4 regions of the Kitasatospora sp. NPDC057015 genome follow, and region 3 is predicted to be linked to each of the others. Evidence: riboswitches for the same ligand, from Rfam matches in the RefSeq annotation. Region 3 holds a riboswitch; each other region holds the start of a gene.

The links. Region 3 has a riboswitch for cobalamin ahead of ACFTWP_RS16170 (ribonucleoside-diphosphate reductase subunit alpha). Riboswitches for the same ligand answer to the same signal wherever they lie in the genome.
Region 1: linked by a shared signal. The riboswitch ahead of ACFTWP_RS19210 (HoxN/HupN/NixA family nickel/cobalt transporter) and the one ahead of ACFTWP_RS16170 (ribonucleoside-diphosphate reductase subunit alpha) in region 3 are both predicted to bind cobalamin.
Region 2: linked by a shared signal. The riboswitch ahead of ACFTWP_RS30575 (cobalamin biosynthesis protein) and the one ahead of ACFTWP_RS16170 (ribonucleoside-diphosphate reductase subunit alpha) in region 3 are both predicted to bind cobalamin.
Region 4: linked by a shared signal. The riboswitch ahead of cobN (cobaltochelatase subunit CobN) and the one ahead of ACFTWP_RS16170 (ribonucleoside-diphosphate reductase subunit alpha) in region 3 are both predicted to bind cobalamin.

The regions. Positions count from the first base shown of each region.
Region 1 covers NZ_JBHUSG010000018.1:110,769-118,270, forward strand. The annotation lists gene aroC (chorismate synthase) at 1-181, shown strand, start outside; gene ACFTWP_RS19180 (shikimate kinase) at 178-693, shown strand; gene aroB (3-dehydroquinate synthase) at 708-1,796, shown strand; gene aroQ (type II 3-dehydroquinate dehydratase) at 1,793-2,233, shown strand; gene ACFTWP_RS19195 (AAA family ATPase) at 2,321-3,310, shown strand; gene ACFTWP_RS19200 (Fpg/Nei family DNA glycosylase) at 3,414-4,223, shown strand; gene ACFTWP_RS19205 (ArsR/SmtB family transcription factor) at 4,248-4,643, opposite strand; cobalamin riboswitch at 4,727-4,944, shown strand; gene ACFTWP_RS19210 (HoxN/HupN/NixA family nickel/cobalt transporter) at 4,972-6,087, shown strand; gene ACFTWP_RS19215 (EamA family transporter) at 6,119-6,973, opposite strand; gene ACFTWP_RS19220 (helix-turn-helix domain-containing protein) at 7,091-7,502, shown strand, end outside.
Region 2 covers NZ_JBHUSG010000041.1:86,047-93,548, reverse strand. The annotation lists gene ACFTWP_RS30585 (putative cobaltochelatase) at 1-904, opposite strand, end outside; gene ACFTWP_RS30580 (cobyric acid synthase) at 1,118-2,641, opposite strand; gene ACFTWP_RS30575 (cobalamin biosynthesis protein) at 2,638-3,621, opposite strand; cobalamin riboswitch at 3,750-3,884, opposite strand; gene ACFTWP_RS30570 (helix-turn-helix domain-containing protein) at 4,233-4,913, shown strand; gene ACFTWP_RS30565 (alpha/beta hydrolase family protein) at 5,192-6,307, shown strand; gene ACFTWP_RS30560 (hypothetical protein) at 6,864-7,502, shown strand, end outside.
Region 3 covers NZ_JBHUSG010000014.1:24,649-32,150, reverse strand. The annotation lists gene ACFTWP_RS16175 (ribonucleotide-diphosphate reductase subunit beta) at 100-1,095, opposite strand; gene ACFTWP_RS16170 (ribonucleoside-diphosphate reductase subunit alpha) at 1,143-3,584, opposite strand; cobalamin riboswitch at 3,745-3,906, opposite strand; gene ACFTWP_RS16165 (glycosyltransferase family 39 protein) at 3,948-6,146, opposite strand; gene ACFTWP_RS16160 (glycoside hydrolase family 26 protein) at 6,143-7,234, opposite strand; gene ACFTWP_RS16155 (glycosyltransferase family 2 protein) at 7,231-7,502, opposite strand, start outside.
Region 4 covers NZ_JBHUSG010000022.1:86,407-93,908, forward strand. The annotation lists gene ACFTWP_RS21575 (precorrin-8X methylmutase) at 1-458, opposite strand, end outside; gene cobG (precorrin-3B synthase) at 455-1,735, opposite strand; cobalamin riboswitch at 1,825-1,950, shown strand; gene cobN (cobaltochelatase subunit CobN) at 2,141-5,806, shown strand; gene ACFTWP_RS21590 (hypothetical protein) at 6,011-6,439, shown strand; gene ACFTWP_RS21595 (helix-turn-helix transcriptional regulator) at 6,433-6,726, shown strand; gene ACFTWP_RS21600 (NAD(P)-dependent alcohol dehydrogenase) at 6,723-7,502, shown strand, end outside.

The DNA.
Region 1 (7,502 bases), on a different contig from region 3:
GCCCGCCAAGGCGCACCACCAGCGCTCCGACGTCTGTGCCGTGCCGGCGGCGGGCATCGTCGCCGAGGCGATGGTGGCGCTGGTGCTGGCGGACGCGGTGAGCGAGAAGTTCGGCGGCGACAACGTCTCCGAGACCCGCCGCAACGTGCAGGGCTACCTCGACAACCTGATCGTCCGATGACCGCACCGGTCCTCGTGCTGGTCGGCCCGCCCGGCAGTGGCAAGACCACCGTCGGGCGGGAGCTGGCCGCGCGCCTCGGCGTGGAGTTCCGCGACACCGACGCCGACGTCGAGGCGCTGGCGGGCAAGCCGATCGCGGAGATCTTCATCGACGAGGGCGAGCCGCACTTCCGTGAGCTGGAGGCCCGCGCCGTGCGCGAGGCCGCCGAGGGCCACCCCGGCGTGCTCGCACTGGGCGGCGGCGCGGTGCTGGCCGAGGCCACCCGCGCCGTCCTCGCCGACCTGCCCGTGGTGTTCCTGGAGGTGCCGCTCGGCGACGCCGTGAAGCGCGTCGGCCTGGACGCGCCGCGCCCGCTGCTCGCGGTCAACCCGCGGGCCCGCTGGCGCGAGCTGATGGAGGCCAGGCGCCCTCTCTACCTGGAGGTGGCGACCGCCGTGGTCACCACCGAGGGGCGCTCCCCGGAGCAGGTCGCCGACGCCGTACTCGAAGCACTGGAGCTGCAACCGAAATGAACGAGCAGGGGCCCATGACCGACACCGTGACCATCCACGTCGGTGGCAGCGCCGGCCACGACCCGTACGACGTGCTGATCGGCCGCCAGCTGCTCGGCGAGCTGGGCCGGCTGATCGGGACCCAGGCGCGTCGGGTCGCGATCATCCACCCGGAGGCCCTGGAGGCCACCGGCGAGGCGATCCGCGAGGACCTCGCGGCCGAGGGCTACGAGGCGATCGCCCTCCAGGTGCCCAACGCCGAGGAGGCCAAGAGCGCCGAGGTCGCCGCGTACTGCTGGTCGGTGCTCGGCCAGACCGGCTTCACCCGCAGCGACGTGATCGTCGGCCTCGGCGGCGGCGCCACCACCGACCTGGCCGGCTTCGTCGCCGCGACCTGGCTGCGCGGGGTGCGCTGGGTCTCCATGCCCACCACCCTGCTCGGCATGGTCGACGCGGCCGTCGGCGGCAAGACCGGCATCAACATCGCCGAGGGCAAGAACATGGTCGGCGCGTTCCACCCGCCGGCCGGTGTGCTCGCCGACCTGGACACCCTGGAGACGGTGCCCAGGCACGACTACGTCTCCGGTCTCGCCGAGGTCATCAAGGCCGGCTTCATCGCCGACCCGGTGATCCTCGACCTGGTCGAGGCCGACCCCGAGGGCGCCAAGAGCCCGGCCGGCCCGCACACCCTGGAGCTCATCCAGCGGGCCATCCAGGTCAAGGCCGACGTGGTCTCCGGCGACCTCAAGGAGGCCGGGCGCCGCGAGATCCTCAACTACGGGCACACCCTCGCGCACGCCATCGAGCGCAACGAGCGCTACAAGTGGCGGCACGGCGCGGCCGTCTCGGTCGGCATGGTCTTCGCCGCCGAACTCGGCCGGCTCGCCGGGCGCCTCGACGACGAGACCGCCGACCGGCACCGCACCGTGCTCGCCTCGGTCGGCCTGCCGCTCACCTACCGCGGTGACGCCTGGCCCAAGCTGCTGGACGCCATGAAGATCGACAAGAAGTCGCGCGGCGACCTGCTGCGCTTCATCGTCCTCGACGGCCTGGCCAGGACCTCCGTACTGGAGGGCCCCGACCCGTCGCTGCTGGTCGCCGCCTACGCGGAGGTCTCCGCGTGAGCCGCGTGCTGGTGCTCAACGGGCCCAACCTCGGCCGCCTCGGCAGCCGCGAGCCCGACGTCTACGGCGCCACCTCGTACGCCGGGCTGGTCGAGCGCTGCGCCGTGCTCGGCAAGGAGCTGGGCTTCGAGGTCGAGGTCAAGGAGACCAACTCCGAGCAGCAGATGATCGAGTGGCTGCACTGGGCCGCCGACGAGCGGACCCCGGTGGTGATCAACCCCGGGGCGTTCACCCACTACTCGTACGCGATCCGCGACGCCGCCGCCCAGCGGACGGCGCCGCTCATCGAGGTGCACATCTCCAACCCGTACGCGCGCGAGGAGTTCCGGCACACCTCGGTGATCGCCGCGGTGGCCTCCGGGACCATCGCGGGCTTCGGCCTCGGCTCGTACGAACTGGCCCTGCGCGCCCTCGCGGAGCAGCTCACCACACGCTGAAGCAAGATCAACGGCCCGGTGGCGGACTGTGCCCGCCGCCGGGCCGGCGTGTAGTGTCCCCGTCGAAGACGGTGTCGGGAGGTGACCGTGACGCAGTACCCAGGGGGAGGACAGCTGCCTCCACGGCCGGTGACCCCGCCGGCGACACCCACCGCACCGGCCCCGCAGACCGGGCCCGTACCGGCGGCCGGACCGCTCGGCGCACCGCAGCCCGCAGCCGGCCCGCAGTCCGTCGCTGCCGTCGGCCCCGGCCCGCAGCCCGCACCGGCGCCAGCTCCGCTCGTGCCCCCGGCCGCCGCACCCGCGCGCGGCGCCGGGCCGCTCTTCGCGGCGCCGACCGCGGCCGGCCCGCCCGGCGGCCACCCCGCACCCCGGCACCCCTACGGTGACCCGGCGCTGCGTGCACGGAGCGCCCCCGGCCCGGCCGGCCCACCGGCGCCGGCCGGCGCCACGGGGCACTTCCTGCTGCCGTCCGGGGCACCGGTCCAGCTGCCCGCGCATCCGCAGCCGCACGCTCCCACCGGCCCGATCGCCGTCCTGCTGATCGGCCCGGCCGGCGCCGGCAAGACCACCGTCGCGCGGCACTGGGCCGAACGCCGCCCCTCCCCGACCGCGCACATCAGCCTGGACGACGTCCGGGAGTGGGTGCAGTCCGGCTTCGCCAACCCGCAGTCCGGCTGGAACAACGCCTCCGAGGCCCAGTACCGGCTGGCCCGCCGCACCTGCGGCTTCGCCTGCCGCAACTACCTCGCCAACGGCATCTCCTGCATCATCGACGACGCGGTGTTCCCGGACCGCCCGGCGATCGGTCTCGGCGGCTGGAAGCGCCACATCGGCCCCGGCATGATCCCGGTGGTGCTGCTCCCCGGGCTGGACTCCGTCCTCGCCCGCAACGCCCGCCGCAGCGGCAATCGGCGCCTCAGCGACGAGGAGGTCGCCCGGATCCACGGCCGGATGGCCGGCTGGTACAACTCCGGGCTGCCGATCATCGACAACTCCCAACTGGACGTCGGCGCCACCGCCGCCGCCCTGGACCAGGTCATCCTGGCCCGCCTGCTCGGGCGCCCCGTACGCTGACCAGGGCCTTCCCGCCGCCGCCCGCCGATCGCCGCCACACCGGGCTGTCAGTGCCGGCTGGGATGATGGACCCGTCCTGCTGATCCACCGGGGGAGCCGTTCCGTGCCCGAAGGCCACATCATCCACCGCCTGGCCGCCCAGAACTTCCAGGCCTTCGGCGACCGCCCCGTCCGGGTCTCCAGCCCGCAGGGGCGCTTCGCCGACGGCGCCGAGCTGATCGACGGCCAGGCACTCGTCTCGGCCGAGGCCACCGGCAAGCACCTCTTCCTCGGGTTCGAGGAGGGCGCCTGGCTGCACGTCCACCTCGGCCTGTACGGCGGCTTCACCTTCGGCGAGGGCCCGGCCCCGCGGGCGGTCGGCCTGGTGCGGCTGCGGCTGGAGAACGACGACGCGTACGCCGACCTGCGCGGCCCCACCACCTGCGAGCTGCTCACCCCGGGCGAGAAGGCGGCCGTCGCCGCCCGGCTGGGGCCGGACCCGCTGCGCGCGGACGCCGACCCGGTGCTGGCCTGGCGGCGGATCTCCGCCAGCCGGACGACGGTCGCGGCCCTGCTGATGGACCAGAAGGTGCTGGCGGGCGTCGGCAACGTCTACCGCGCCGAGGTGCTCTTCCGGCTCGGCATCAGCCCGCACCGGGCCGGCCGCGACCTGACGCGTGCGCAGTGGGACGCCATCTGGGCCGACCTGGTCACCCTGATGCAGGAGGGGGTGGACGCGGGCCGGATCGACACCGTCCGCCCCGAGCACACCCCCGAGGCGATGAACCGCCCGCCGCGGGTCGACGACCACGGCGGCGAGGTCTACGTCTACCGCCGTGCGGCGATGCCCTGCCTGGTCTGCGGCACGGCCGTCCGCACCGAGGAGCACGCGGCCCGCAACCTCTTCTGGTGCCCGAGCTGCCAGCGGGTCTGACCGGCCGTCACCCGGCGCGGGCGGTCACGCGGGGGCGGTCACCTCGTGCGGCTGCGGCTCGGCATGGTCGTCCGCCGCGCAGTGGGCCAGCAGCGGGCCGAGGTCCTCGTCGACGATCCGGTAGCGCACCACCCGGCCGTCCCTGTCGCCGGCCACCACGGCGGCGGTGCGCAGCAGCCGCAGCGCCTGGGAGACGGCCGGGTCGCGCATGCCGGTGGCGACCGCGAGGTCGCTGACGGCGAGCGGGCCGGCCCGGTGCAGGGCGAGCAGCAGGGCGAGGCGTCCCGGGTCGGCGAGCAGGGCGAAGCGTTCGGCCCGGGCGCGCACCCGGGCGGGGTCGCCGATCGCCGCGATGGCCTCGCAGACCCGGTGGCCGTCGATGGTCCGGTGGTCCGCGCGCTCGGCCGGTACGAGATGCATGCGGGCCATTCTCGCAGCCCACGGGGTGTGATCCTGAACACCTGCGCAGGTGCGCAGCCTTGCATGGACGACCTGACGCCCCGTACGGTGTGGCCCGCCGTGGTGTTCGGGAAGACCGGTGACGGACCTTCAGAGGTCCCAGACCGGAGCGGCCCTCGCCACTGTGATCGGGAAGCATCCGCGCCATGTCCCGCCCCCTGACCGGGGCGGGTGGTCACTGGACGTCCAGGCGTCCGGGAAGGCCGGCGCGGGAGCGTTCGACCCGTCAGCCAGGAGACCGGCCACGGCATCTCACGAAGTGATCCACGAGGTGCTGGAGCGTGACCGCATGACCCTGCCCGAAATCGGTGCCGCCCCGGCCGCGCCGCCCACCGCCCCCGCCCTGCCGGCCTTCCGCTGGCGGCGCGAGGACACCGTCCGCACGGCCGGGCTGATGGCGGTGATCCTGGCGATGCACGTGGCGGCGTTCGGGACGCTCTTCTTCCTGGTGGCACCGCACGAGTACGCGGTCGGCACCCAGGTCTTCGGGGTCGGCCTGGGCATCACCGCGTACACGCTGGGGATGCGCCACGCCTTCGACGCGGACCACATCGCCGTGATCGACAACACCACCCGCAAGCTGATGGCGGACGGCCGGCGGCCGGTGTCGGTGGGCTTCTGGTTCGCCCTGGGCCACTCCTCCATGGTCGTCCTGATGGCGGCGCTGGTGGCGGGCGGCGCGCAGCTGGCGAACACCCTGATGGACGAGGACTCGACGGCCCACCAGTGGCTCGGCGTGCTGGGCACCAGTGCCTCGGGGGCCTTCCTGTACCTGATCGGCGCGCTGAACCTGGCGGCGCTGTTCGGCATCCTGCGGGTCTTCCGGGCGATGCGGGCCGGTCGGTTCGACGAGGCGGAGCTGGAGGGGCACCTGAACTCCCGCGGCCTGTTCAACCGGGTGCTGAACCGGGCCACCCGTTCGATCACCCGGCCCGGGCAGATGTTCCCGGTCGGGATGGTGCTCGGGCTCGGCTTCGACACGGCGACCGAGGTGACCCTGATGGTGATGGCGGGCAGCGGCGCGGCCGCCGGGCTGCCCTGGTACGCGATCGTCTGCCTGCCGCTGCTGTTCGCGGCGGGGATGAGCCTGTTCGACACGCTGGACGGGACCTTCATGAACTTCGCCTACCAGTGGGCCTTCTCCAACCCGGTGCGCAAGGTGTACTACAACCTGACCATCACCGGGCTGTCGATCGCGGTCGCCTTCATCATCGGCACGATCGAGCTGGTCAGCGTGCTGCACGAGAAGCTGGACCTGACCGATCCGGTCAGCGGCTGGATCGCCGGCCTCTCGCTCGACAACGTGGGCTATGTGATCGTCGGGCTCTTCGTGGTGGTCTGGGCGGCGGCCGTCGCCTACTGGCGGCTGGGCAGGGTGGAGCAGCGCTGGGCCGCCGCGCCGTGAGCGGGTTTGCCCGGCCGGGCGGACCGGTGGTTCAGGCGGCGGCGAGCAGCAGGGTCCCGGCCACCGCCAGGCCCGCACCGAGCACCTGTATCCGGCGCAGCCGCTCGTCGAGCACACCGCGTGCCATCAGCGCGGTGACGACGGGGTAGAGCGAGGCCAGCACGGCCGCCGCGGCCGCCGACCCGCTGTGCGAGGCCGTCGCGTAGGCGCCGTTCGCCGCCACGTCGGCCAGGCCCACGGCGGTGAGGGCGGGCAGCCGCCCCCGCAGCTCCCGGCCGAGACCGGTGCCGGTGCCGGTCCGCCGCAGGGTCAGGGCCAGGGCGGCGCCGCCGACCGCGATGTTGCACAGCCGCTGGACGCAGAGGGTCAGGAGCAGGCCGCCGCCGGCGGAGGCCTGCGCGACCAGGGCCATCACGGCGCCGAAGCCGAACGCGGCGCCCAGGGTGAGCAGCAGGACCCGGGGCCCGGCCGCCGGCCCGCCCCGCTGCGGGCCGGCGGCCAGCACGACCCCGGCCAGCGCGACCGCGATCCCGGCGGCCTGCCCGAGGCCGGGCCGCTCGCCCAGTGCGAGTCCGACCCCGACCGGGACGGCCACCCCGACGGTGGCCAGCGGTGACACCACCCCCATCGGCCCCATTGCCAGCGCCCGGTAGAAGGCCAGCATGGCGAACGGCCCGATCACCCCGGCGGCGACGGCGTACCAGAGCATCGGCGTGGCGTCGCCGATCCCGCCGGTGGCGAGGACGGCCGCCACCAGGACGACGGCGGCGGTCAGCTGTGAGGCGACCACCACCGCGAGGGCGGGAAGTCTCCTGGTCAGGGCGCCGCCGCCGAAGTCGGCCAGGCCCCAGAGCAGGCTGGCGGTGAGGGCGAGCAGGGCGCTCACCGCGGTCTGGCCGCGGGGGTGGTGGGGGACAGCACGATGGCCTCCGCAGTACATTCGACCGGACGCCTGTCCGGATCGCAGCGTAGTACAGCAGAATGAACCAGCCGAATCAATTTATTGGACTATCTCGTGCCGGATCCCGATCTCGTCTCCCAGGCGCTCGCCCGGAACCTCAAGCGGCTGCGCGCCGAACGCGGCCACACCCTCGACGCGCTGGCCGCCCGGGCCGGCGTCAGTCGCGGGATGATCGTGCAGATCGAGCAGGTCAGGACCAATCCCAGCGTCGCCACGGTGGTGCGGCTGGCCGACGCGCTCGGGGTCTCGGTCGCCCGGCTGCTGGACTACGACGAGAGCGCCGCGGTGCGGATCGTCACGCCCGACCAGGCCGTCCCGCTCTGGACCGGCCCGCAGGGCGGCAGCGGCACGCTGCTGAGCGGCGTGGAGGCCCCGGGGCCGCTCGAACTCTGGGCCTGGCACCTCGAACCCGGCGAGGGCTACGGCTCCGAGGCGCACCCCGCGGGGACGGTCG
Region 2 (7,502 bases), on a different contig from region 3:
CGTCCTCCTCCAGCACCTCGGTGCGCCCCGACCAGGCGGCCAGCGCCACCGCGGTACGGGCCATCACGATGTCCGCGCGCAGCCCGTCCACCTCGAAGGCCGCGCAGACGGCGGTGATCTGGCGCAGCGCCACGTCGGTCAGCTCGACCTCGGGCAGCAGGGCGCGGGCGGCGCCGATGCGCTCGGCGAGCTCCCGCTCCTCGGCGGCGAACCGGCCGGCGAAGCCCGCCGGGTCCGCGTCGTAGGCGAGCCGGCGGCGGACCACCTCGGCGCGCTCGCGCGGCTCCCGGGTGGCGGCGATCTCGACGGTGAGGCCGAAGCGGTCCAGCAGCTGCGGCCGCAGCTCGCCCTCCTCCGGGTTCATCGTGCCGACCAGCAGGAACCGCGCCGCGTGCCGCACCGAGACGCCCTCGCGCTCGACGTACGAGCGGCCCATCGCGGCGGCGTCCAGCAGCAGGTCGACCACGTGGTCCTGGAGCAGGTTGACCTCGTCGATGTAGAGCACCCCGCGGTGGGCCCTGGCCAGCAGGCCCGGCTCGTAGGCCCGGACCCCCTCGGACAGCGCCCGCTCCAGGTCGAGCGAGCCGACGATCCGGTCCTCGGTGACGCCGACCGGCAGCTCGACCAGCTGGGCGGCCCGGGCGCCGGCGCCGGCGCCCGGGTGCGGGCCGTCCGGGCACTGCGGGTCCGGGTCGACGGGGTCGCAGGCGAAGCGGCAGCCGTCGACCGTGTCGATCGACGGCAGCAGGCCGGCCAGCGCGCGGACCATGGTCGACTTCGCGGTGCCCTTCTCGCCGCGGACCAGCACACCGCCGACGGCGGGTGAGACCGCGTTGAGCAGCAGCCCGAGCCGCAGGTCGGCCATGCCGACGATCGCGGTGAACGGGTATCGGACGTCACTCATCGGGTGTCCCTCTCCTGAGACTGACCGGCAATCGGGGGGTGGGTGAAGGAGCGGGGTTCGGGCCGAGTCTGGCAAGGCGGAGGATGGAGTGGCAGCGGAGCTGCGGCGACTGACGACAACGCTGTCCAGGCGATTGCCCGGGCGCCGCGACGCCGCCCCCCGATTGCCGGTCAGTCTTAGCTGGTCCTGCGGCATCCGTACCCGTCCGGCCCCTCACGGCGCACCCGGCGGCACGAAGGGCAGCCCCTGCGCCGGGACGCCGTCCTCGATCATCCGCCACAGTGCGCCGGTGTCGGCGTGCTCCTCGATCAGGTCGCCGAGGCGGTCCAGCCGCGACTCGCGGGCCGCCGCGAAGGAGGTGTCCGGGGCGGGCACGAACGCCCGGCCGGCCAGCTTCGCCGCCTCGCGCAGCAGTTCGCGGCGGAACCCGTCGTTCTCCAGCACGCCGTGCCAGGTGGTGCCCCACACCGCGCCGACCCGGCAGCCGTCCAGGGCCCGCCCGGCGCCGTCCGAGACGAACGGCTCGCCGCCCTCCACGGCGACCACGCCGTGGTGGATCTCGTAGCCCTCGACCGGCTGCCCGAAGGCCTCGCCGGTCGGCCGGGCGAGCACCTTCTCGGCGCCGAACCGCACCCGCGCGGGCAGCAGCCCCAGCCCGTCGACGGCGCCGGCCTTCGACTCCACCTCGTCCACGATCTCGCTCGCCAGCATCTGGTAGCCGCCGCAGACGCCCAGCACGGGCAGCCCGGCGGCGGCCCGCGCCCGCAGCGCCGGCTCCAGCCCGCGCTCGCGCAGCCAGGCCAGGTCCGCGACGGTGGCCCGGGTGCCGGGCAGGATCACCAGGTCGGCGTCGGCCAGCTCCTCGGGCCGGGTGGCCCAGCGGACCAGCACCCCCGGCTCCTGCGCCAGCGCGTCCACGTCGGTGAAGTTGGACAGCCGGGGGAAGCGCACCACGGCGACCCGCAGCACGTCCGCCCCGAGCGGGCCGCGCGCGTCCTCGCGGTCGACCACGGTGGAGAGGTCCAGCGAGTCCTCGGCGTCCAGCCACAGGCCCTTGAGCATCGGCAGGGTGCCCAGCACCGGACGGCCGGTCAGCCGGTGCAGCATCTCCAGGCCGGGCTCCAGCAGCCGGGCGTCGCCGCGGAACTTGTTCACGAACCAGCCGGCCACGTGCCGCTGGTCCTCGGCCGAGAGCAGCGCCAGCGTGCCGTACATGGCGGCGAAGACCCCGCCCCGGTCGATGTCGCCCACCACCACCACGGGCAGTGCGGCGGCGGTGGCCAGGCCCATGTTGGCGATGTCGCGGTCCCGCAGGTTGATCTCGGCGGGCGACCCCGCCCCCTCGCAGACCACCACGTCGTAGCGGCGCCGCAGATCGGCCAGGCACTCCAGGGAGCGCTCCAGCAGGACGGGCTTGCGCTCGCGGTAGTCCAGCGCGCCGACCTCCGCGACGGCCCGCCCGAGCAGGACGACCTGGCTGCGGCCGTCCGCTCCCGGCTTGAGCAGCACCGGGTTCATCGCCGCCTCCGGCTCGACCCGGGCGGCCTGCGCCTGCATCGCCTGCGCGCGGCCGATCTCGGCGCCGTCGGCGGTGACGAAGGAGTTCAGCGACATGTTCTGCGCCTTGAACGGCGCGACCTTGACGCCCTGTCGGGCCAGCCAGCGGCAGATGCCGGAGGTGACCACGCTCTTGCCGGCGTCCGAGGTCGTTCCGGCGACCAGCAGTGCCCCGCTCACGAGCGGCCACCCTTCCGTCGATGTGTGAGGCCCCGGCCCGCACGGTGCAGGAGGGCGTGCCCGACGGCGGTGACGCCGAGCGCGAGCAGCCCGACCCGGCGGGAGAGCCGGCAGGCCCGTTCGATGTCCGCCGCCGACACGGGCGGCAGTTCGGCGCCCAGCACCGGCCGGTGCTCGACCCGCTCGCCGTAGGTCAGGGTGCCGCCGAGCCGCACGCCCAGCGCTCCGGCGAAGGCCGCCTCCGCCTGCCCGGCGTTCGGGCTGGGGTGGGCCGAGCCGTCGCGGTGCCAGACCCGCCAGGCGGTGGCCGGCTGCGGTGCGGCGCAGACCGCCAGCAGCGCGGTGAGCCGGGCGCCGGGCCAGCCGGCCACGTCGTCCAGCCGGGCCGAGGCCCAGCCGAACCGGGCGTAGCGCGGCGAGCGGTGCCCGACCATGGCGTCGAGGGTGTTGACGGCCCGGAAGGCCAGCAGGCCCGGGGTGCCCGCCAGCGAACCCCAGACCAGGGCGTTCACCACGGCGTCGGCGGTGTTCTCGGCGACCGACTCCACCACCGCCCGGGCGATCTGCTGCCCGTCCAGCCCGCTGGGATCGCGCCCGCACAGGTGGGGGAGCCGCTCACGGGCGGCGGTGAGGTCGCCCGCCGAGAGCGAGCGACCGATGGTGCGGGCCTCCCGGGTGAGCGAGGTGCCGCCGAGCACCGTCCAGGTCGCGGCGGCGGCCAGCGCGGCCCGGCCGGCCGGGGAGCGTCCGAGGGTGCGGTCGGCCAGCACGGCGCCGGCCGCGACGGTGCCCACGCAGAGCGCGGTGTACGCGGCGCCGGCCGCGCGCCGGTCGCGCCAGAGCAGCCCTTCGAGGCGCCCGGCGGCGCTGCCGAAGGCGGCCACCGGGTGGCCGCGGCGGGGGTCGGCGAAGCGGGTGTCGGCGAGGTAGCCGGCGGCGGCGCCGAGGGCGAAGGCTGCGCCGCGGGTCAGCCCGCGCACGGCAGGGGCGACGCGGCGGGGCGGCGGCGGGCTCGGTTCGACGGTGGCCGGTGGGTGGCCCGGGCAGCCTGCATGGCGTGCGTGTCCTCACTCAGGGTCCGCGCCCTGGATCGACGTACCGGGGGCGAGAGTCTCCTGGCTTCCGGGTCGGACACACCCTCGGGCCTTCCCGCGGGCTTCTGACGGACCGCCGTGACCATTCGTTCGAGCGTGCTCCCCGGTGACAGTGGCGGGACCGCGCCGGACTCGCACCGGCTTCCTCTGCATGCCTCCGTTTGGCTGAAGGATCCCATCACGCGGCGGAACCGGGAGTCAACCAAGGCCACCGAGGGTTTGGTCACACGCGCCGTCCCCGTGCGCGGCGCGCGCGGCGGGTCCGCCGGTGCACGAGCGCGCAGGCCAGGGCCGCGCTACCCGCGTAGCGGAGGAGTCTTGGAGGAAACCGTCACTACCTCCGAGTAGCGCGCCCGTCGAACCGTCAGGATCTGTGCGATCCACCAGTCGCGCGAGGGGGCCCTGAGCTGCGCTTCGTGCGTTCGGCGACTGGGGTGGGCCCGGGCCGGCCCGTACGGTCGTTCCTCATGCGACCCAGAAAGCCCTCAGTCACGCCGGTGCCCTTCTCGCCCATGGCGGCCAGGGCGCACCGCGCCGGGCTGGGCCTGACTCCCCAGCAGGTGGCGGAGGGCATGGCCGCGCACGGGGTCCGGTTGCTGCCGGCCCACGTCATCGGCTGGGAGACCGGGGAGATCCGGCCCTCCGAGGAGGAGTTCGTCGCACTGGCCCGCGCCCTGTGGTGCCCGCCCGCCCAGCTGATGGGCGCCCGCCCCGCCTGCCTGCGCGACTTCCGGGTGGCCCGCGAGCTCGGCCGGGAGGAGGCGGCCCGCCGGATCGGCCTGTCGCCGCGCGCCTACGACCTCGCCGAGGACGCGGGCCGGTGGACCGGTGACGAGGACCAGACCTACCAGCTGGCCCAGGTGCTCGGGATGACCCTGCGGGACGTGGTGGCCGTCCTCGGCCGTGAGGAGGAGCTCGACCAGCGCCTGCGGCGCTGCATCGACGGGCGCTGGCAGGCGCAGGTGAAGGCGGTCGGGCGGATGGTCCCGGTGCCCCGGGAGCTCCTCGCCGCCGTGCTGACGGACCTGCAGAACGAGTACCAGGTGACGGCGCACTGGGGCTCCGGCGGCTGGGGCTCCTCCGCCCCGGCCCAGCCGGAGCCGGCGCAGCAGACCCGGCCGATCGGCGAGCGGTTCTGGGAGCTGATGTCGCGCCAGCCCACCGACATCCCGGTCTGACCCCGTCCGTTTCCCACCCCTCCTTCCTCTCCTTCCTCTCCCTTCTCTCTCCTCCCTCTGCCCCCGCGCGGCCGTCCTCTCCCGGGCCCCTCTCCCCGGCCGGTCTCCCGCTCCCGTGCCCCGGACGGCCCCGTACCGGTGGCCGCCCGCCCGGTCGGCGCGTGGACTGGTGTCGGTCATGCAACGGTGCGCCGCGGCCCACCGCGCGGCGCACCGCACCACCGTGCCGCGCGGCGCGGTGGCCGTCCGCGGCGGAGCAGCAGAGCGGGGAGCGAGATATGCGATGGGGAACCGCAGCAGTCGTGGCGGCCGCCGTGGCCGGTACGGGCGTCGCCGTGCTGGCCCTCGGGCGCAGGGTCTCGGAGCGGTCGGTGCACCCCCGTGCGGGCCGGGGGACGGGCGCCCTGCCCGTGCGCGTGGTCGGCCTGGCGGCCGGGCGCCTCACCCTCACCCGGACTCCGGAGACGGCCCGTGCGGGCCGCTACGCCGTCGAGTGGGGCGTGGACGGCCACGCGGTGGTCGGCGAGGTCCTGCGGGTCGACCAGCAGGGCGTCACCCGCGTGCTGGAGCGCGCCGACAGCGGCACCCTGGAGGTCGGCACCACCGTGCGGCTGACGCCCCGGGTGTACCTCGGCGACCCCACCACCGCGCTGGGCCTGCCCTTCCTGGAGACCGGGGCGGTCGGCGAGTCCGGCCCGCTCCCGGCCTGGTACCTGGACGGCATGCGCGGGACCTGGGTGCTGCTGGTGCACGGCCCGGGTGCGGACCGCCAGCAGACCCTGCCGGTCGTCCCCGTCCTGCACCGGCTGCGCCTGCCCGTCCTGTCCGTGACGTACCGGGGTGACGAAGGCGCGCCGGCCTCGCCCGACGGGCTCGGCCACTTCGGCGAGACCGAGTGGCGCGACGTCGAGGCGGCCGTCCGGCTGGCCCTGGACAGCGGCGCGGGCAAGGTCGTCCTGTACGGCTGGTCCCTGGGCGCCACGATGGCGCTGCAGACGGCTGCCCGGTCCGCCTGGGCGCACGCGGTGAGCGGTCTGATCCTCGACTCGCCGGTACTGGACTGGTCCGAGACGGTGCGCCGCGAGGCGACCCGCGCGGGGGTCAGCTCCCCGCTGGCCGGGCTCGGCGCGCTGGCCGCGCAGGGGCGGTCCGGCGTCGACCTGGCGGGTTTCGCCCGGCTCGCCGAGGGCGCCGACCTTCGGGTGCCCACGCTGCTGATGCACAGCCCGGACGACACCGTCGCCCCCTGGCGGGCGTCCGCCCGGCTGGCGCAGCGCCGTGAGGACCTGGTCACGTTGCGGCCGGTGCCGGGGGCCGACCACGTGGCGCTGTGGAACGCCGATCCGGCCGGGTACGAGGAGAACCTCCGGCGCTTCCTCACCCCGCTGCTCTGAGCGGGGCGGCCCGGGGGCGATCCGAGCGGGGCGGCCCCGGGCGGTCCGATCTCCGAGCCGGATGGGGGCGGCGGCGCCCGGGCCACCCGGCGCTCCCGGGCCCCCCGAGGCCGGCGGATGCCCCTCGGACCGGGCCGAGGGCGGCCTGCGGGGGCTCCCGAGAGGTGGGCATACCACCTATTTGGTGACGTGATCACGTCATTTATGTCCTGCGCAGGCCCGGTTTGGGGCCTGTTGCCCGATCTTGCGGCCCTCCCCGCCCCGGCTCCCCACAGACTCGCCGAACTCGATGTGACAGAACGCCCGTACACGGGGAAGACTGCACGGCGTGACGTCTCGGAACCCGCGCGACCGTGATGCCCCGCTCCCGCCGACGATCGGTACCGGCGCGACGGTGACCCGTCTGCCCGGTACGGCCCACCGTCCCGACGGTGCGCGCCCGGGCACTCCCGGCGCACCCCGCCGCCGTGGCCCCGCACCGGCGCCCGGTCGCGGGCGCGTCCCCGTACCCGAAGGCTTTCCCGCACCCGCCGAGCTGGCCCCGCTGGCCCGGCGGATGCTCGTCGACGCCGTCCGGATCGCCCGCTGGGCCGGCGAGCTGGAGCAGGTCGACAAGCGCGGCGAGCTCCTCCCCGAGGACGCCAGGGCGGCCGGCCGAGCGCTGGCCATGACCGTCGGCGCCGCCGCCAAGGCCTGGGGACAGGCCCTGCTGGTCGGGCTCGTCGAACCCCGCGACGGCGGCGCCGCCCCCGGCTGGCGCCTGCACGCCTGGGAGCACGACGACGAGGCCGTGGTCCGCGGCTGGTCCGCCCTCTTCGACGCCTGGACCCTGCTCGCCCCCGTACCGCCGGCCGCCCTGCGCGGCGTCTTCGCGGTCCTCGCCGGCCAGGCCGTCGACCAGGCACCGCAGCTGCTCTCCTTCCTGCACCTGGTGGACGGCCCCGTCTCCGACGGCGAGCTGATGGAGCTGCTGCGCCGCGGCCTGGACGAGCGCCGGATGGGTGCCGGCACCGGGCTGCTCCCGCTCTCGCCCGTCCCGCACGCGGCCTCCGCCGTCTCGGCGGTCCGCGGCACCTGCCGGGAGCCGCAGGTCGACACCCCGGCCGCGCCCTCCGACGTCGCCGCCGTCCTGGACTGGATGCTGGACGGCCTGGCCGCCGTCGGCGCCGTGATCCGCCGGGACGAGGCCGCCGAG
Region 3 (7,502 bases):
ACGGCCTTCCGCCGTCCGGGGCGCTCACCGGGCGCCGGCCCGCCGTCCTCGACGGACGGGCCCGCGCCCGGTCGAAGGGCGTCGGCCGTCGGCCGACTCCTAGAAGTCGTCGTCGAACGCGACCGTGCCCTCCACGGCGACCTGGTAGGCGGAGACCCGGCGCTCGAAGAAGTTGGTCAGCTCCTGGACGTTCTGCAGCTCCATGAACCCGAAGGGGTTGCTGGAGCCGTAGCGGATCGGCATGCCGAGCCGCGCCAGCCGCTGGTCGGCGACGGCCTGCAGGTACTCCCGCATCGACTCGGTGTTCATGCCGGGCAGGCCCTCGCCGCAGAGGTCGCGGGCGAACTGGAGCTCGGCCTCCACGGCCTCCTCCAGCATCTCGGTGACCTGCTTGGCCATCTCGTCGTCGAAGAGGTCCGGCTCCTCCTGGCGGACGGTGTCCACCACGGAGAACGCGAAGTCCATGTGCATGGACTCGTCCCGGAACACCCAGTTGGTGCCGGTGGCCAGGCCGTGCAGCAGGCCGCGGCTGCGGAACCAGTACACGTACGCGAAGGCGCCGTAGAAGAACAGGCCCTCGACGCAGGCCGCGAAGCAGATCAGGTTCAGCAGGAACGCGCGCCGGTCGTCCTTGGTCTGGAGCGAGTCCAGGTGGTCGACGGCGTTCATGTACTTGAAGCAGAACTGCGCCTTCTGGTGGATGGAGGGGATGTTCTCCACCGCGTCGAAGGCGGCCGCGCGGTCGTCCGGGTCGGGCAGGTAGGTGTCGAGCAGCGTCAGGTAGAACTGGACGTGCACGGCCTCCTCGAACAGCTGCCGGGACAGGTAGAGCCGGGCCTCGGGCGAGTTGATGTGCTTGTAGAGGCTCAGCACCACGTTGTTGGCGACGATCGAGTCACCGGTCGCGAAGAAGGCGACCAGCCGGCCGATCATGTGCCGCTCGCCCTCGCTGAGCTTGGCGAGGTCGGCGACGTCGGAGTGCAGGTCCACCTCCTCGACGGTCCAGGTGTTCTTGATCGCGTCGCGGTAGCGGTCGTAGAACGACGGGTAGCGCATCGGGCGGAGCGTCAGCTCGAAGCCCGGGTCGAGCAGCATCTTCTCGCGGCCGGGCGCGTCGACGCCGGTCTCGGGCGTGGGGGAACTCACTGGCAGGCCTCGCAGGACTCGGGGTTCTCCAGGGAGCAGGCGAGCGCCGCCTCCTCCTCCGGGGTGAGGGTGGACGTCGGCGCGGTGACCGCGACCGGCACCGGGGCGGCCGCGCGGGCGGTGCCGGTGGCGGCCTGGGCGATCCGGGTGGCCGGGCGCGAACGCAGGTAGTACGTGGTCTTCAGGCCGACCTTCCAGGCGTACGCGTACATCGAGCTGAGCTTGCCGATGGTGGGCGCGGCCATGAAGAGGTTCAGCGACTGGCTCTGGTCGATGTACGGCTGCCGGGCGGCGGCCAGGTCGATCAGCGCGCGCTGCGGGAGCTCCCACGCCGTCCGGTACAGCGAGCGGACCTCGGCCGGCAGCCAGTTGAGCTCCTGCACCGAGCCGTTGGCCTCGCGCAGCGCGTCCCGGGTCTGCGCGTCCCAGACGCCCAGTTCCTTGAGCTCGCGGACCAGGTACGGGTTGACCTGGAGGAACTCGCCGGAGAGGGTCTCGCGCTTGAAGAGGTTGGAGACCTGCGGCTCGATGCACTCGTACACGCCGGCGATCGACGCGATGGTCGCGGTCGGCGCGATCGCCAGCAGCAGCGAGTTGCGCAGGCCGGTGGTGGCGATCCGGGCGCGCAGCGCGTCCCAGCGCTCCGCCCAGTGCGGGGCCGTCTCGAAGTGGTCGATGTGCAGCTGGCCGCGGGCGGCGCGGGTCTCCGCGTACGCCTCGTGCCGGCCCAGCTGCTCGGCCAGCTCGCTGGAGCGCTCGTAGGCGACCAGCATGATCCGCTCGGCGATCAGCGTGGAGAGCCGCTTGGCCTCGGCGGAGTCGAAGTCCAGCCGGAGCTGGAAGAAGACGTCCTGCAGGCCCATCACGCCGAGGCCCACCGGGCGCCAGCGGGAGTTGGAGGCGCCGGCCTCGGGGGTCGGGTAGAAGTTGATGTCCACCACGCGGTCGAGGAAGGTGACGGCGGTGCGGACGGTCGAGTCCAGCCGGTCCCAGTCCATCGCGCCCACGAGATCGGCGGGGGAGGCGCCGGGGGCCACGTGGGCGCCCAGGTTGACCGAGCCGAGGTTGCAGACGGCGGTCTCGGAGTCGTCCGTGACCTCCAGGATCTCCGTGCAGAGGTTCGAGGAGTGGACGGTCCGGCCGGGGACGGCGGTCTGGTTGGCGGCGCGGTTGGAGGCGTCCTTGAAGGTCATCCAGCCGTTGCCGGTCTGCGCCAGGGTCCGCATCATCCGGGCGTACAGCGTCTGCGCGGGGATGGTGCGCTGGGCCTTGCCCTCGGCCTCGGCCTTCAGGTACGCCGCGTCGAAGTCGGCACCCCACAGGTCGACCAGCTCGGGCACGTCGGCGGGGGAGAACAGCGACCAGTCGGTGCCCGCGTTGACGCGGCGCATGAACTCGTCCGGGATCCAGTGGGCGAGGTTCAGGTTGTGGGTGCGCCGCGCCTCCTCGCCGGTGTTGTCGCGGAGCTCCAGGAACTCCTCGATGTCCGCGTGCCAGGTCTCCAGGTAGACGCAGGCCGCGCCCTTGCGCCGGCCGCCCTGGTTGACGGCCGCCACCGAGGAGTCGAGGGTGCGCAGGAACGGCACGATGCCGTTGGACTTGCCGTTGGTGCCGCGGATCAGCGAGCCGCGCGACCGGATCCGGCTGTAGGACAGGCCGATGCCGCCGGCGTGCTTGGAGAGCCGGGCGATCTGCGCGTAGCGCGAGTAGATCGAGTCCAGGTTGTCCAGCGGCGAGTCCAGCAGGTAGCAGCTGGACATCTGCGGGTGCTTGGTGCCGGAGTTGAAGAGCGTCGGCGAGGACGGCAGGTAGGACAGCGCGCTCATCAGCGCGTACAGCTCCGAGACCTCGCGCACCGACTGCCCGTCGTCGCCGACCGCCAGGCCGCTGGCGACGCGGAGCAGGAAGTGCTGCGGGGTCTCGATCACCTTGCGGGTGATCGGGTGGCGCAGCAGGTAGCGGGACTGCACGGTGCGCAGGCCGAAGTACTCGAAGCGGTCGTCGCCCCGCTGGTCGATCAGGGCGTCCAGCTCGTCCGCGTGCTTGGCGACGAACGCGGCGGTGGTGTCGCCGATCAGGCCCTCGGCATGGCCGACGACGATCGAGGCGGAGAAGGACACGGCGCCCTGGCCGACGGCCTCGTCCTGGATCTCCAGGGCGAGCAGCCGGGCCGCGAGCTTCGAGTACTGCGGGTCCTCGGCGATCATCGACGCGGCGGCCTCGACGGCCAGCCCGCGCAGCTCCGCGAAGTCGGAGCCGGCGTGCCGGCCGCGCAGGGCGGCGGCGGCGACGTGGCCGGGGTCGACCTGGGGCAGGTCGGCACTGCGGTCGGTCAGGAGGCGCAGGAGCGCTCCACCGGGGTCGGACACCGTCGGGTCGGACGGGACGGCGGGGCTGGAACCCTGGGCGGGCAGGGCGACTGAGGCAGCGATGGTCAAGGCGCTTCTCTCCTGGCGGCGGCGGTCGGCGAGGGGGCTGCCGGGCCGTATGGGCGCAGGGGAGCGCAGCGCGGAACACCTCACGGCGCGCGCGAACCACCCCCCGGCCCACCCGCGAGGCCCGGACGAAACTGCTGTGCTGCACGGCGACTGCGGGGAAGCCCTGTGGCACGCCGTCGGCAGGTCATCGGACTCGCGGGGCCGCTCGGGCAGCCCGCTCACCGCTGCGGGGCAGTCCCGGACTTCCACCGGGTTCCCCTGCGTTCGACAGCAGGAGTGAGCATACATCTAGTGGCGGCTGACTATCGCGGCACCATATGTAGTAGCGGGCGTGTCGTACGCGCACACCCGCCACCACCCCGCTCAGAGCCTCAGGAACACCTTGTACGTATCGGAATCACCCGTCGGCGAGGTGAACTGGGCGATCAGCCGGTAGCGCCCGCTGCTGCCCAGGGCGGCCGCGACGGCCCGGTCCGTGGCCACCGGCGCGGTGCTGTCGAGGACGACCAGACTGAACCAGCCGTCCCGGATCGCGGCGACGGTGCCCTCGTCCCCGTGGTGCGCGACCCCGGCCGGATCCACGTAGTCGGTGCCCTTGCGGGCCGAGACCCACTGGTCGGCCCTGGTGACGGCGCCCAGGTAGTACTCCGGCAGCCCGTCGACCTCGGTGAGGTAGCGGCCCTTCGGATCGGCGTGCACCCGCAGGACGCTGAGCAGCCGGCCGGAGTCCGGCCCGTTCTGGAACCGCAGCGCGGCCTGTTCCAGGCCCAGGGCCAGCAGCACCACCCACACCAGGATGCCCAGCTGGGGGTTGCGGAAGTGCGCGCCGACCAGCCGGGTGATGCCCACGCCGGCCAGCGGGGCCGCGAAGAGCATCCCGAAGCCGATGTGCCGGAACATCACCGCGGAGGTCTGCAGGTAGGCGTGCAGGGCCGGGATCAGCAGCGCCGTCCCGCACAGGGCCACGGTCAGCGCGATCCGGCGGAGCCGCGAGGCGGTGACGGCATCGGTCTCCGGCGACTCGTTCATCCGCTCGCGGCGGACGTACGCCACCCCGCCGGCCACGGCGAGCACCGTGAACAGACCGCCCCACTGCGCGGCGGCGGTGAGGATCGAGCCGATCCCCTGGGTGCCCTGGCCGCGCGCGGGCGTCCACGAGACGACGTCGGACAGGAGGCCGAAGGGCAGCAGCACGGCGACCGTGCCCACGGCCAGCAGGGCCGCCCGCAGCACGGCGGGGCCGCGGCCCCGGTACGGCCAGGCCGTGATCAGGGCCAGGGCGACCACGGTGGGCAGCGCGAACACCGAGGCGTACTCCACCGCGACCGCGAGGGCCGCGACCGGCGCCGCCAGCAGGACGAGGGCGACGGGTGCGCGGCTGGTCCGTACGACGATCCAGGTCGCGCCGGCGACCAGCAGGACGGCGAGCGCGTCCGGGGCGGCGTAGAAGCCGACCACCACGGTCGACTGCAGCACCGCGTACGCCCCGGCCCCGCAGATGGCCGCGCGCTCGTTGAAGAGCCGGTTGGTGATCGAGTAGAGCAGGGCGGTCGCCACCAGGGCGAAGACCAGGCTGAGCAGCCGGGCGCCGAAGATGCCGCTGGCGTTGGCGGCGGCCCCGGCCAGCGGCGGGTAGAGCCACGGCGATCCGGGGATCTGGCCGACCAGGTCGGTGGTCACCGCGGCGCCGTTGAGCAGGTGGTCCAGCTGCTGGCGGCCGACGATCATGGCGACCGCCTCGTCGGGGTGCGCGGCACCCAGCAGGCGCAGCGAGAGCGCCGCCTGGACGGCCAGCACGCCGAACAGCAGCCCGCGGCCGATCCACCGCCGCCGGGGGCTGGTGGCGTGGTCCCAGCCGGTGGCCGGGACCTGCGGTATTCGGTACGGCGCCAGCGCCACGGCCTGGTCGCCCTCGCCCGCGTACCGGACCGGCTCGACGGGCCGGTCGGCTCCGGCGTGCTCCTCGTCGGGGTGCTCGTCCTCGTGCGGGCGGGCCTCGCGCGGGTACGCCTCGTGCGGGCGGGCCTCCTGCGGGTACGCCTCCGCTCCCGCGTACCGCGCCTCGCGGTGCTCGTCCTCGCGCGGGTGGGCCTGCTCGCGCGGGTACGCCTGCGCCTCGCCGTACGCCTCCGCTGCCGCGGCCCCGTCCGGCGCGGCGCCCCGCCGGCCGCGGGGGTGCCGCTCGGCGTCGGGGTGGCCCGGCCCGGCGTGGCGTCCCGGCGCCGGCCGGTCGCCCTCCAGGGCCTCCCGGGCCTCCGGGGCCCGCGGCGCCTCTCCGGCCTGCCGGGGGTCGGCCACGGCCACGGCCACGGCCGGGTCGGCCGGGTCGGCCGGGCCGTCCGGGTGGCCGGGGTGGGCCGGGTCGGGATCGGCCGGGAGGTAGACGCCGGCGTCGGCGGACTCCCGGCCGTACCCGGGCGCGACCGGAGCGTCCGCGCCCGCCCGGGGCCGGCGGTGGTCGTGCTCCGCGGGCCGGGCGTACCGGGCCTGCGGCTCCTCCTCGTACGGGGGCTGGGCCGGCGTCTGCGGCGTGAACCAGGAGTCGGTCTCTGAGGGCATCATGGGTTCCGGATGTCGAAGCCGTAGCGAGGGTCGGAGGCGCGCTTCTTGTACTCCGCGAGCGAGGGCGGGACGGCCTCGATCCGCCAGTCCGCGCGTTTCACGATGTTGAACCAGACGAAGCCGACGACGTCCTCGTGCGCCTCCAGCCCGGAGAAGAGCTGGTTGACGTCGGCGCGCTGGCGGTTGCCCTGCTGGGAGGCGGTCTCGCTGATGAAGAAGGGCTTCTGGCTGAACGTACGGATCTCGGCCATCGTCGGCCCGTACAGCGTCTCGAAGGTCTTCGGCCCGGTGAGGGTGAAGTAGCCGGTCATGCCGGCCCAGTCCACGTAGGTGTCGCCGGGGTAGTACGGCGCCAGCCGGGTGTTGGGGGCGGGGTCGGTGATGTTGGGGCTCCAGACCCAGATCACGTTGGTCGCGCCGGCCCGGTCGAAGAGGTCGTGGACGTGGCGCCAGGCCGCGACGAACTCCTCGGCGCTGCTGGCCTGTCGGCCCCAGGGGTACCAGTCGCCGTTCATCTCGTGCGCGATGCTGATGGCGATGGGCAGGTTGAGCTTGGCGGCGGCCTTGGCCACGTCCTTGACGTAGTCGTCCGTCGCGCCGGCGGCGATCGCCGCCATGGAGGGGGAGTGCGGCTCCCACGCCATGTACGGCAGCGCGCCGGCGTCGTAGATCCGGCGGACGCCCGCGGTGTCGAAGCCGTCGCCCCAGCCCGCGTAGTACTCCAGGACGTTCGGCTGCTTGCCGATCGCCGCGGTGTAGCCGCCCAGCGCGTCCATCGACTCGGGCACGCCGGGCAGCGCGGCGCCCAGGTACTTGTGGTCCGGACTGAGCAGCGGGGTGACGTCGTACGGGATGTCGGTGGCCTGCGCCCGGGGCCGCGTGGTGGCGGCCGGGGCCGCGGCCGCGGTGGCGTCGGGGGAGGGGCCGCCGGTGGCCGCGGGCGCCGCGGCGGCCTCCGCGGGCAGGGCGAAGCCCGGGTCCGCCGGGCCGCAGCCGCTCAGCAGCAGCAGACCTGCCGCCAGGAGCGGGAGCAGCGCGGGCGAACGGCGCGCGAGGCGCCGGGTACGGCGGGCGGACACGGTGATCACACAGCTTCCGTGGGACGCGGTTGGACGAGGACCCGGCCCACGATGACGGCGTAGAAGAGGCCGGACGCGAGCACGAGCGCGAAGTTCAGCGGCCCCATGGTGAGCATCCGCCAGATGCCCGCGCCCACCCACAGCACGGCGGTGCCGCCGCTCCACGCGATGACCCCGGTCCAGAACCGCCGGGTCTTGTTCTTCTTGGCACCGCTGGAGCCGGTCGGCTGCCAGGCCATCCGGTTGCGCCGCAGGATGTCCCAGATGGCGAAGACGT
Region 4 (7,502 bases), on a different contig from region 3:
CGGGGCGCCCCCGCCTCGATCAGCTCCAGCAGCCGGAAGAGCGAGGTCGGCGCGTTGCCGACGGCGACCACCGCGCCGTCCAGCCGCGGCAGCCACAGCTCCATGGCGGCGGCGCTGCGGGTGTTGCCCATCTTCCTCGCCAGCTCGGGCACCGACGGGTCGGAGAGGGTGCAGATCACCTCGTTGTCGGCCGGCAGCCGCTTGCGGGTCACCCCGCTGGCGACCATCGACACGTCGCAGAGGATCGGTGCGCCGGCGCGCAGCGCCCGGCGGGCGTCGGCCACCACGCCGGGCGACCAGAGCAGGTCCTCGACCAGGTCGGTCATGCCGCAGGCGTGGATCATGCGCACCGCGACCTGCGAGACGTCGGCGGGCAGGCCCGCCAGGTCGGCCTCGGCCCGGATGGTGGCAAAGGACTCGCGGTAGATCGCCGCCCCGTCCTTCTCGTACTCGATCACTTGGTCCTCCGGGCCCGGGCCACTGCGTCGGCCATCTGTTGCGTTGTCGTTGCTTGGTAGGTGGGTGCGGCGTCGGGGCGGCGGACGGCCACCCGGTACCCGTCCGGTGTGGCGAGGGCGTCCACCCACGTGCCGGCCGGGTGCCCGCACCGCCGCTCGCAGCCCGACCAGTGCACGGGCAGCAGCCGCCCGGCGGCCGGGTCGGCGCCGGCCAGCGCGCGGGCCGCGTCGCCGCGGACGTCCGCCAGGGACTTGGCGCAGCCGGGGGTCCCGGTGCAGGCCATGGCGAGTTCCCACGGGGAGTGCGGGTCGAGGCCGAGGCCGGCGGCCGTCAGCCGGCCGGTCCACGTCCGCGCCAGCTCCGGGGTGAGGCCCGGGACGACGGCACCGCGCCAGGGGGTCACCCGCAGTTCGCCTGCGCCGTCGGCGGCGGCCTCCGCCAGCAGCCGCCACTGCGCGACGCCGGCGCGGCCGAAGGGCAGGCCCGCCGAGAGCCCGTGGCGGCCGTCCGGGCCGGCCACCGGGCCCGCCTGCGGCAGCGCGCCGGACAGGACGGGCAGGGCGACGGCGGGCGAGCCGGGCGGGGTGAGCCGGGCGCCGTCCGGGTCGGCCTCGCGGATCCGCCAGGCCTGGGCGCCGGTCTCCCGCAGCAGGGTGAGGAAGTCCTGAGCCGCGCGCAGTGCCTCGGCGACGGCGCGCACCGCCGGTACGCGCAGGGCGGTGGTGGCACGCCCGAGGCGCAGGAGTGCCCGGTCGGCGGGGGTTGCGATCAATGTCACATCGGCGTCGAGGCCGGCGACGTCGCCCCGGCCGTCGTCGAGGGCGAACAGGAACCGGCCGGAGAGGGCGGTGGACCACTCGGCGGCGCACAGTGCGGCGTCCAGCTCGCGGGCCCAAGTGGTCACGTCCGCATGCCCGTTGCCGTCGATCCCGGCGAGCGGTGAGGCCACGATGTTGCGTATCCGCTCGTGCCGGTCGGAGGGCAGCAGGCCGGCGGCGCGCAGCCGGCCGCCGAGCTCGGCCCCGCAGCCCTCGGGCAGGCCCCGCAGTTGGACGTTCCCCCGCGAGGTGGTCTCCAGGTGCCCGTCCCCGAGCTCCTCGGCGGCGGCGGCCAGCGCGAGCACCTGACGGCTCGTCAGCAGGCCGCCGGGCAGCCTGACTCGGGCGAGCGCGCCGTCGTCGGCCGTATGTAGACGAAGGGCCCCCGGGCACGCGTCCTCGCGTGCCCGGTCGGGCACGCCGGGGCCCGGGGCGACGGGGTCGGGTGTGGGTGACATGGCGGCGAGCATACCCAGGATCCGGCCGGGGACTCTGTCCCGTGGATCACCCTCAGCGCCTACTATGCTCGCGGGCGGATCCTTCGGGGTCCGCTCACGCCAGAGACGGCGCAAAGGGGAGGAAACCGGTGCAAACCCGGTGCGGTCCCGCCACTGTGACCACGGTTCATCGGCCGTGGGAGCCAGGAACTCCTGCCGTCCCGATTCCCCCGCGCTCCGGCCGGGGGTCCCCCACGGGGCGCGGACCCCGAGGAAGGCTCGACCTATGCGCTGCCGCATGCCTGCGCCCGGGCTCACGCCCGCGCCGGACGCCGTGCCCCCGCCCGTGCCGTCGTCCGGGCGCACGCCCGCGCTGACGCCCACGCTCATGCCCCTGCCCGCCATCGAGGCCGGGAGGGCCTTCGCATGATCCTGCTTCTGTCGACCTCCGACACCGACCTGCTGAGTGCCCGGGCGAGCGAGGGCCCGGTCGGGTACCGCCTCGGCAACCCGGCCCGCCTCACCGCCGAGGACCTCCCGGCGCTGGTGGAGGGCACCGACCTGGTGGTCGTCCGGCTGCTCGGCGGGCGCCGGGCCTGGCAGGAGGGCCTGGACGCGCTGCTGGCCGGCCCCCGCCCGGTGATCGTGCTGACCGGCGAGCAGGCCCCCGACGCCCAGCTGATGGAGCTGTCCACCGTTCCCGCCGGCATCGCCGCCGAGGCGCACGCCTACCTCGCGCACGGCGGCCCGGCGAACCTCGCCGAGCTCGGCGCCTTCCTCTCCGACACCGTGCTGCTGACCGGCCACGGCTTCGCCGCCCCCGCCTCCGCGCCCGAGTGGGGCCCGCTGGAGCGCACCGCGACGGCGGAGAACGCCGACGGCCCGGTGATCGCGGTGCTCTACTACCGCGCCCACCACATGAGCGGCAACACCGCCTTCGTCGAGACGCTCTGCCGGGCGATCGAGGACAAGGGCGCCCGCCCGCGCCCGCTGTACTGCTCCTCGCTGCGCGGCGCCGAGCCCGAGCTGCTGGCCGAGCTGGCGCAGGCCGACGCGATCATCACCACCGTCCTCGCGGCCGGCGGCACCCGCCCCGCCGACGCCTCCGCCGGCGGCGACGAGGAGGCCTGGGACGCGGGCGCGCTGGCCGCCCTCGACCGCCCGATCCTCCAGGCGCTCTGCCTGACCTGGTCGCGCGCCGCCTGGGAGGCCAGCGACGACGGCCTCTCCCCGCTGGACACCGCCACCCAGGTCGCCGTCCCCGAGTTCGACGGCCGCCTGATCACCGTCCCGTTCTCCTTCAAGGAGCTGGACGAGGACGGCCTGACCGTCTACGCGGCCGACCCCGAGCGGGCCGCCCGGGTCGCCGGCATCGCGGTACGGCACGCCCGGCTGCGGTACATCCCGGCCGCCGAGCGGCGGCTCGCCCTGGTGCTCTCCGCGTACCCGACCAAGCACGCCCGGGTGGGCAACGCCGTCGGCCTGGACACCCCGGCCAGCGCGGTGCGCCTGCTGACCCGGCTGCGTGCGGAGGGCATGGACCTCGGGCCGCTGGACGGGCCGGACGCGCTGCCGGGCCTGGCGCCCCGGCCCGACGGCCCGGAGGCGGGCGGGCGATCTGCGCTGAACGACACCCACGAGGGCGACGCGCTGATCCACGCCCTGATCGCGGCCGGCGGCTACGACCAGGACTGGCTGACCGAGGACCAGCTCGCCCGCAACCCGGTGCGGATCCCGGCCGCCGACTACCGCCGCTGGTACGCCGAGCTGCCCGCGGGCCTGCGCGAGGAGGTCGAGCGGCACTGGGGGCCGGCGCCCGGCGAGCTGTACGTGGACCGCAGCGTCAACCCGGACGGCGACATCGTGCTCGCCGCCCTGCGGGCCGGGAACCTGCTGGTGCTGATCCAGCCGCCGCGCGGCTTCGGCGAGAACCCGGTGGCGATCTACCACGACCCCGACCTGCCGCCCTCGCACCACTACCTGGCCGCCTACCGCTGGATCGCGGCCGCCCAGGAGGACGGCGGCTTCGGCGCCGACGCGGTCGTCCACCTCGGCAAGCACGGCAACCTGGAGTGGCTGCCCGGCAAGACCGCCGCGCTGTCCGCGGAGTGCGGACCGGACGCGGCGCTCGGCGACCTGCCGCTGGTCTACCCCTTCCTGGTGAACGACCCGGGCGAGGGCACCCAGGCCAAGCGCCGGGCGCACGCCACCCTGGTCGACCACCTGGTGCCGCCGATGGCCCGGGCCGAGAGCTACGGCGACATCGCGCGGCTGGAGCAGCTGCTCGACGAGCACGCCAACATCGCCGCGATGGACCCGGCGAAGCTGCCGGCCGTCCGGGCCCAGATCTGGACGCTGATCCAGGCCGCCCGCCTCGACCACGACCTCGGGCTCGCCGAGCGGCCGGAGGACGACGGCTTCGACGACTTCCTGCTGCACGTGGACGGCTGGCTCTGCGAGGTGAAGGACGCCCAGATCCGGGACGGCCTGCACGTGCTGGGCCAGGCCCCGGTCGGCGTCGACCGGGTCAACATCGTGCTCGCCATCCTGCGGGCCCGGCAGATCTGGGGCGGCGTGGCCGCGCTGCCCGGCCTGCGCGAGGCGCTCGGCCTGGACGAGTCCGCGCCCACGCTCGGCGCGGCCGACGCCGCCGAGGCGAAGGCCCGCGAGCTGGTCGAGGCGATGGAGGCCGAGGACTGGGCTCCGGAGGCGGTCGAGAAGGTCGCGGCCGGTCTGCCGCCGGCCGTGGCCGAGGTGCTGGACTTCGGCGCCCGCCAGCTGGTGCCGCGGCTCGCCGCCACCACCGACGAGTTGGACGCCGTGCTGCACGCGCTCGGCGGCGGCTTCGTCAAGGCCGGCCCGTCCGGCTCGCCGCTGCGCGGACTGGTCAACGTGCTGCCCACCGGCCGCAACTTCTACTCGGTGGACCCGAAGGCGGTGCCCAGCCGGCTCGCCTGGGAGACCGGCCAGGCGCTGGCCGACTCGCTGGTGGAGCGCTACCGGGCCGACAACGACGGCGCCTACCCGTCGTCGGTGGGCCTCTCGCTCTGGGGCACCAGCGCGATGCGCACCGCCGGCGACGACATCGCCGAGGCCTTCGCGCTGCTCGGCGTCCGCCCGGTCTGGGACGACGCGTCGCGCCGGGTGAACGGCCTGGAGGCGATCAGCCCGGCCGAGCTCGGCCGCCCGCGGATCGACGTGACGCTGCGCATCTCCGGCTTCTTCCGCGACGCGTTCCCGCACGTGGTCAACCTGCTGGACGACGCGGTGCGACTGGCCGCCCGCCAGGAGGAGACGGACGAGGAGAACTTCGTCCGCGCCCACGTGCAGGCCGACCTGGCCGTGCACGGCGACGAGCGCAAGGCCACCGTCCGGGTGTTCGGCTCCCGCCCGGGCACCTACGGCGCCGGCCTGCTCCAGCTGATCGACAGCCGGGACTGGCGCACCGACGCCGACCTGGCCGAGGTCTACACGGTCTGGGGCGGCTACGCCTACGGCCGCGACCTCGGTGGCCGCCCGGCCCGCGAGGAGATGGAGACGGCGTACAAGCGGATCACGGTGGCGGCGAAGAACACCGACACCCGTGAGCACGACATCGCCGACTCGGACGACTACTTCCAGTACCACGGCGGCATGGTGGCCACCGTCCGGGCGCTCACCGGCAGGGCCCCGACCGCGTACATCGGCGACTCGACCCGCCCGGAGACCGTCCGGACCCGCACCCTCACCGAGGAGGCGGCCCGGGTCTTCCGCGCCCGGGTGGTCAACCCGCGCTGGATCGAGGCGATGCGCCGGCACGGCTACAAGGGCGCGTTCGAGATGGCGGCGACCGTCGACTACCTGTTCGGCTACGACGCCACCACCGGCGTGGTCGCCGACTGGATGTACGAGAAGCTCACCCAGGAGTACGTGCTCGACCCGACCAACCGGGAGTTCCTCGCGGGGGCCAACCCGTGGGCCCTGCACGGGATCAGCGAGCGCCTGCTGGAGGCGGCGAGCCGGGGCCTGTGGGCCGAGCCGGACCCGGAGCTGATCGAGCAGCTGCAGGCGGCGTTCCTGGAGACCGAGGGCGACCTGGAGGACGAGGGCTGAGCCCCGTCCGACCGCCCCGGCCCTGACCGGCCGAACCCGGCTGCCCCGACCCGCACGGTCGGGGCAGCACCTTTTTCCCCTTGCGTTTCCCTCCTCGCGCTTCCCTCCTCGCGTTCTCCCCCTCGCCTTGCCGCCCTGGTCTCCACCGGCCCTTGGATGTCAAAGATTCTGGACATGGAGTCTGCTTTTCTTTACATTGATGCCATGCCACTCGAAGAGAAGCGCGTATGGATCATGGGCGTGGTCACCGTCGTGGCGTACGCCGCGTACCTGGCCGCCGTGCTCGGCGGGGCCGGCGGCACACCGCTCAGCCACCTGCCCTACACGGCCGCACTGCTGTGGAGCGTCCTCGCCGCGGTGGTCGCGACGATCGTGCTCGACATCGCGGCGGCGCTCACCACCCGCGAGGACTGCGGCCGCAAGGACCAGCGGGACCGCGAGATCCACCGCTTCGGCGAGCGGATCGGGCAGGCCTTCGTGGTGCTCGGCGGGGTGACGGCACTCGGGATGGCGCTGGCCCGGCTCGACCCGTTCTGGATCGCCAACGCGACCTACCTGGCGTTCGTCCTGTCCGCCCTGCTCGGCTCCACCGCCAAGATCGTCGCCTACCGCCGGGGGCTCCCCGCATGGTGAAGCCGACCCGGGTCACCAACGTGATCCGCGCCCTGCGGTTCACCCACGGCGGGATGACCCAGGCGGACCTGGCGGTCCGGATCGGCGTCACCCGTCAGACCGTGATCGCCATCGAGCAGGGCCGCTACTCCCCCTCGCTGGAGCTGGCGTTCCAGATCGCCCGGGCCTTCGCCGTCCCGCTCGACGACGTCTTCCAGTACCCGGACGACCAACCGGACGACCAGCCGGACAGCCAACCGGACAACCAGCCGGCCGGCGGGCCGGCTAGCGAAGGAGACCGACCGTGAAGGCCGTCGTCCAGGACAGGTACGGCCCGCCCGAGGTGCTGGAGGTGCGGGAGGTGGACAGGCCGGTGCCCGGCCCCGGCGAAGTGCTGGTGCGGGTGCGTGCGGCCGGCCTCGACCCCGGCGTCAGGCACCTCACGACCGGACTGCCCTACCTGGTGCGGCTCGGCGTCGGGCTCCGGGCGCCCCGGGTCCGGACCCGGGGCATGGACGTCTGCGGGCAGGTGACGGCGATCGGCCCCGAGGTGACCGACGTCCGGGTCGGCGACGAGGTGTTCGGCACCTGCGCGGGCTCCTTCGCCGAGTACGCCGTGGTCCGGCGGGACCGGTGCGCGCCGAAGCCGGCGAACCTGACCTTCGAGCAGGCGGCCGCCGTCCCGGTGTCCGCGGTCACCGCCCTCCAGGCGCTGCGCGACGCGGGGCGGGTACGGCCCGGACAGCACGTCCTGGTGATCGGCGCGGCCGGCGGGGTGGGGTCGTTCGCGACGCAGCTGGCCAAGGCCTTCGGCGCGGAGGTCACCGGGGTGTGCGGCCCCGCGAAGGCGGAGCTGGTCCGCTCGCTCGGCGCCGACCACGTCAGCGACTACACCCGGGAGGACGTCACCGACGGGCCGCGGCGCTACGACCTGATCGTCGACACGGCGGGCGGCCGGCCGCTGTCCCACCTGCGGCGCGCCCTGGCCCCGCGGGGGACGCTGGTGATCGTCGGCGGGGAGCACGACGGCCGGTGGCTGGGCGGCACCGACCGGGCGCTCCGGGCGCTGCTGCTGTCGCCCTTC